2 regions of the Clostridiisalibacter paucivorans DSM 22131 genome follow, and region 1 is predicted to be linked to the other one. Evidence: riboswitches for the same ligand, from Rfam matches in the RefSeq annotation. Region 1 holds a riboswitch; the other holds the start of a gene.
The links. Region 1 has a riboswitch for S-adenosylmethionine ahead of Q326_RS0110295 (O-acetylhomoserine aminocarboxypropyltransferase/cysteine synthase family protein). Riboswitches for the same ligand answer to the same signal wherever they lie in the genome.
Positions count from the first base shown of each region.

Region 1 (3,218 bases):
CTTTTATATCTATTAAATCTTCCTTTCTTATCTCTGAGTGCCTAGAATGTGGAGACATAAATTCATCATCAAATCCCATCAATAGAGGTTCTTCTCTGTGCAACAATCTATGTGTATATACACCAAAAACCTTTTTGTCTAAATCATATTTTGGTACATTATAATGATAATTTAATCCTGCTAAGGCACCCCAACATATATACATAGTAGAATTCACACTGTTTTTTCCATACTCTAAGATTTCTGTAAGCTCATCCCAATAATCTATTTGGTCAAAAGCCAAATGCTCAACAGGTGCACCAGTAATAATCATTCCATTATAGTTTTTGTCCTTTAACTCTGTTAATCTTTTATATTTTTGTCTTAAATAATCTTTATCTATATTTTTATAATTATGGGTATCCACATACATAAATTCTAAATTTACTGTAACAGGTAATTCCTTTAGAATGTTTGAAATTTGATTTTCTGTTTCTATTTTATTAGGCATCAAATTTAAAACTATAATATCAATACATTTATCATTGACACTGATTTTGGTTTTTGTACCTATCTTTTTTGAACACATAATAAGCATTTCACCTCTATCCTATATTTCCTTTAGTGCATATTCAAAATCATTTAATATATCTTCTATATTTTCTATTCCCACCGAGACCCTTATCATATCCTCGGTAACTAAAGATTTCTCTAATGCCTTTTTATCTAATTGTCTATGTGTGGTAGTAGCTGGATGTAATACTGATGTCCTAGCATCTCCCATATGAACTACCAATGCAGTAATTTTAAGCTCTTTCATGAATCTCATTGCAGTATCTTTTCCTCCCCTTATACCAAATGTGAGCATCCCTCCAGCCCCTAGCGGCAAATATTTTTTACATAATTCATGACTTCTATGGTCTTCTAGTCCAGGATATCCAACCCAATTTACATTGTGATGATTGCTAAGATATCTTGCCAATGCCAATGCATTTTGACTATGCCTCTTCATTCTCAAATGAAGAGTTTCTAATCCTAAATTTATTAAAAATCCATTAAAAGGACTTAAAGCTGTACCCATATCTCTAAGGAGTTGTACTCTAGCCTTGACTATATATGCCTTTTCTTTAAACTCTTCAACATATCTTATACCATGATAACTGGAATCTGGCTCTGTAAGCCCAGGATATTTGCCATTTTCCCAATTGAAATTTCCACCATCTACTATTACTCCTCCTACACTAGTTGCATGGCCATCCATATATTTAGTGGCTGAATGTATAACTATATTTGCCCCATGCTTTAATGGATTGCATAAATATGGTGTAGGAAAGGTATTGTCAACTATTAGAGGAATATTGACTTTTTTTGATATATTGGAGAATTTGTCAAAATCTATAATATTAAGCCCTGGATTACTTATAACTTCTGCAAATATGGCTTTAGTTTCAGGTTTACAATAGCTCAATATTTCTTCTTCCTCTGCTTCCACATCAAAAAACGTTACTGCTATACCTAAATTTTTAAGTGTCTTACCTAATAATGAATGACTTCCACCATATATTGTTGATGCTGCCAAAATATGTTCTCCCGAATTACATATGTTTAATATAGCTAAAAGTGTTGCTGATTGTCCCGATGAAACTACCAGTGCTCCTACACCTCCCTCTAATGCATTTACTTTCCTTTCTATAGCTTCCACAGTGGGATTGCTTATTCTAGAATACATATGTCCTTCTTCTTTTAAATCGAATAGTCCCATAACATAATCTGGATCATCGTATTTATATGTAGTACTTTGATATATTGGTAATACTCTCGGCTCTCCCTTTTTTGGCACATAACCACCTTGAACACATACTGTTTCTCTACTCCATTTTTTACTCATTTTACATTCCTCCTTGTATAATAAAAAAACTTCTTATCAAAAGATAAGAAGTGTGAAATACTTAAACTTCTTATCTTCCAGGTACAACCTGCAGGATTTAGCACACCCCCATTTTATGGGTTGTTGCTGGGCTTCATAGGGCCAGTCCCTCCACCTCTCTTGATAAGAAAATATTTAATTGTAAATATAAAAAACCCCTCTTAGCACATCGCTAAGAGAGGTTTGGTATCATATTCATCCTCCTTATCGATGTTAGCAGAACCACCTTGCCTTATATAGCAGGTTGGTGTAGGGTCACTGAGCCAACTCTCTACCCTAACTCATGATAAGAACTTATTCGATTTTATCTATAGTATCATAAGCAAAATATTATGTCAATAACTTTGACTTGAATTTTTTCATATATTATAATTGAATAGAGGTGAATATATTGAGTAAAAATAATAAGATTAAATTAAACAAACAGACTAAAGAATCTCTTATTTTAGAAATAAAGAATTATTTCAATGAAGAAAGAGACGAAGATATAGGTGATCTATCTGCTATGCTCTTTCTAGACTTCATAATTGAAAATATAGGTCCTACTATATACAATCAAGGAATTAAAGACGCTATAAAATATATCAATGACAAAACTGAAGATATGTATAGCCTTGAAATATATTGAAATATCACATAATTATTTTAAAATATAACCTATATCTGGACTTGTCTTTTTAAATTTCCTTTCAGTATATAATAATTTAAAATCCTTTACCCCTGTAGCAGTAGAAAGCTTATTGACTATATCTTTTATATCACTTTCTTTTTTACCATGGGCCATTCCAAATATATTGTATTTCCATTTTTCATTGGTCTCTCTTTCATATATATGACTTATTCCTTCGATATCTAGCATAAGTTCTATAAGTTGTTCTTTTTTATCTTCTGAAACATTCCATACAGTCATCGCATTACATATATAAGAAGTCTTGTAATGTCTAATTATAGGGGCTATTCTTTTTATGTATCCCTTCTCTTTCATAGTATTTAATCTATCTAATAATTCTTTCTGTGAAATATTAAATTCTTCTGCAATATTTTTGAACATATCTTTAGAAATATCCATATCACCTGAAATCTCTATCAATATCTTTTTATCTAAATTATCCATTTATTTCCTCCTATTAGTCCATCTTAAAATATACCTTAGTCCTATATTTTTTTACAGAAGGTAAATCTATAATCTCTTTAATTCCTGTTTTTTCTGTTATCTCATCTATTATATCCTGTATCCTTTGTTGAGATTTAGCCATAATTGTAAACCATAGATTGTATTCATCAGTCCTACTATAATTATGAGTAACCTCTT
Region 1 covers NZ_JHVL01000036.1:9,378-12,595, reverse strand. The annotation lists gene Q326_RS17110 (homoserine O-succinyltransferase) at 1-568, opposite strand, end outside; gene Q326_RS0110295 (O-acetylhomoserine aminocarboxypropyltransferase/cysteine synthase family protein) at 590-1,867, opposite strand; SAM riboswitch class I at 1,935-2,036, opposite strand; SAM riboswitch class I at 2,108-2,199, opposite strand; gene Q326_RS0110290 (DUF2164 domain-containing protein) at 2,298-2,534, shown strand; gene ahbB (siroheme decarboxylase subunit beta) at 2,547-3,020, opposite strand; gene Q326_RS0110280 (Lrp/AsnC ligand binding domain-containing protein) at 3,034-3,218, opposite strand, start outside.

Region 2 (3,218 bases), on a different contig from region 1:
CTTATGTTTATCTAAATAATGATACCTAAGCATTGTCTTTACATATCCTAAAAATTCCGTCTGTCTATGGGAACTGTACTCATTTATACATCTCAGTACCACTTCAAATCCCCCTTGAATCAAATCATCATATTGTTTTGTATCATTGAAATATCTCCTTATAGAGGATAATATCAATGGTTTTAGTCTCAATATCAATTTTCCCTTAGCGTCTATATCACCTAATTTAGATTTTATAACCAATTCATTTATCTCTTCATACATAAAGAATACCTCCATATATTTGAAAAGGCCCTTTCTATTTACCGGCACCTTCATCATATATGGAGGTATTCTTTTTTTAAAATTAAGACTTTATTTAAGTATAAGTAGTAGTTACACTATTTAAGTGCTTTTTTTAATACATCTACCTTGTCTAATCTCTCCCAAGGTAAATCTATATCTGTTCTTCCAAAATGTCCATATGCTGCTACTTGTCTATATAAAGGTCTTCTTAGGTCTAAATCTCTTATTATTGCAGCAGGTCTTAAATCGAAGTTTTCTCGTACTAGCTCTTCTATTTTTGTCTCTGATATCTTTCCAGTTCCAAAGGTATCTACCAATACTGATACTGGTTGGGCTACTCCTATGGCATATGCTAATTGTAGTTCACATTTGTCTGCTAACCCTGCAGCTACTATATTTTTTGCTACATATCTTGCAGCATATGTGGCTGATCTATCAACTTTAGTTGGATCTTTACCTGAAAATGCTCCACCACCATGTTTAGCATATCCTCCATAAGTATCTACTATTATCTTTCTTCCAGTAAGGCCTGAATCCCCTTGGGGACCTCCTATTACAAATCTGCCAGTAGGATTTATATAGTATTTAGTTCCATCGTCTAATAATTCTTCAGGTACTATTGTCTTTATAACGTATTCTTTCATATCTCTCTCTATAGTATCTAGAGATACATCTGGACTATGTTGAGTTGATATAACTATGGTATCTATCCTTACAGGTTTATTCCCTTCATATTCCACAGTAACTTGAGTTTTGCCATCGGGCCTCAAATAATTCAATGTCCCATCTTTCCTTATTTCAGTAAGCCTTCTTGCCAATTTATGGGCAAGAGATATAGGAAGTGGCATATATTCTGGAGTTTCATTGCATGCATATCCAAACATTATACCCTGGTCCCCTGCTCCTATACTATTTATCTTATCTTCCATAGTTCCTCTTTTGCTCTCCAATGCTTCATCTACACCCATGGCTATATCCGTTGACTGCTCATCTATAGCTGTAAGTACAGCGCATGTCTCACCATCAAACCCATATTTAGCTCTATCGTATCCTATATCTTTTATTGTTTGTCTAACCACCTTTGGTATGTCCACATAACAATTAGTAGATATTTCACCATTTACCAATACTAATCCCGTAGTAACTGCCGTCTCACATGCAACCCTTGCTTGTGGGTCTTCTGATAATATAGCATCTAGCACTGAATCAGATATTTGGTCACATATCTTATCTGGATGTCCTTCAGTAACTGACTCAGAAGTAAATAACCATTTTCTCATCACAATACCTCCTCTTAAATATCTTTAAAATAAAAACCCCTTCCTAAAGGAAGAGGTATGTACTTACCATATAGACCTCATCTTCCAGAATACATATTCTGTGGGATTTAGCACCTTCATATTGAATATTGGTTGCCGGGTTTCATCGGGCCCATTCCCTCCACCTCTCTTGATAAGGTATCAAGATTTTTTATTTGATTTTATCATGCACATACTATCATATTATTATGTATCATGTCAATATCATATTGTCTTAAAATTCATCCATTTCATACAAATAGTCTATGGTTCATACGGATCTTCTTCATAATCAAATTCATATTTTTTAAATCTAGATTTATTAGTAAATGTTTTCTTTTTACCCTTATTTATGCCTTTTAATCTATCATAGTCATCTTCTTCATAATCAAAATCTCGTTTATATCTTTTGTATTTTTTATATCCCATATACTTCTCTCCCATTTAATCAAATAATTTCATATACACTATCTATTAATTTCTATAAATTATTTTCCTCTATTCTACGGACTATATAACCTAGTTCTCTTTAACTTCTACTATTTCCACCGTTATATTGTCATCTATTTCCAACAATCCATAGGTCTTTTTATTTGCATTTCTAGGAGATGATATGCTCCCTGGATTTAAAAATATTACTCCCTCATGCTTTTCTACCATTGGGATATGGGTATGACCAAAAATAGCTATATGAGACTTAGTCTCCAATGCCTTATAATACAGAGCATTTAAATCCCATTTTACATTGTATTTATGTCCATGGGTAATAAATAGGGTATAACCATCTATATCTAAAATTTTTTCCAATGGAGTATGTATATCTTCAAAATCACAATTTCCCTTTACATTTATTATTTCTTTATCTGTGATCTTCTTTAACTTTTGAGCATCTATTGTATTATCACCAAGATGTATTATCATGTCTATATCTTCATTTTCTCTTATCCCTATAAGCATGTCTTCTATTACACCATGGGAATCGCTAAATACTAGTATCTTCACCCTTAATCATCCTTTGTAGTTCTTCCTTAAGTGCATTCAATGCTCTAGCCCTGTGACTTACTCTATTTTTTATATCTTCTCCCAATTCAGCAAATGTCTTTTCATATCCTTCTACAATAAACAATGGATCATATCCAAATCCTTGACTCCCTTTGGGTTGAAATCCAATATATCCTTCACATTGACCTTCTACAGTCTTAACAGATTTATCTTCAAAAACTATGGCTATAACTGTTTTAAATGCCGCTTTTCTTTTATCTAAAGATATATCCTTTAATTCCTTCAACAGTTTATCATTATTATCCTTATATGTTACATTTTCACCTGCATATCGAGCAGAATATACACCAGGCCTTCCATCTAATGCATCCACAAATAAACCTGTATCATCCGCTATTACTATGCCATCAACATGCTTAGATATTTCCACTGCCTTTTTTATTGCATTCTCTGCTAAAGTTTCCTTGTCTTCTATTACTTCAATATTGTCCAATCCCATATCATCTTTTGAAACTATATCAAACTGCAAACCTTTAAGTACATATTTGATCTCTTGTATTTTATCTTTATTTCCACTGGCAACTATTATCTTCTTATTTTTCATACACTTCTCCTTCAGTAACCTTTATTTTT
Region 2 covers NZ_JHVL01000041.1:8,357-11,574, forward strand. The annotation lists gene Q326_RS0111190 (RNA polymerase sigma factor) at 1-264, opposite strand, end outside; gene metK (methionine adenosyltransferase) at 381-1,565, opposite strand; SAM riboswitch class I at 1,640-1,744, opposite strand; gene Q326_RS18530 (hypothetical protein) at 1,848-2,012, opposite strand; gene Q326_RS0111205 (metallophosphoesterase family protein) at 2,103-2,585, opposite strand; gene Q326_RS0111210 (XTP/dITP diphosphatase) at 2,566-3,189, opposite strand; gene rph (ribonuclease PH) at 3,211-3,218, opposite strand, start outside.
Region 2: another riboswitch for S-adenosylmethionine. It lies ahead of metK (methionine adenosyltransferase); the one in region 1 lies ahead of Q326_RS0110295 (O-acetylhomoserine aminocarboxypropyltransferase/cysteine synthase family protein).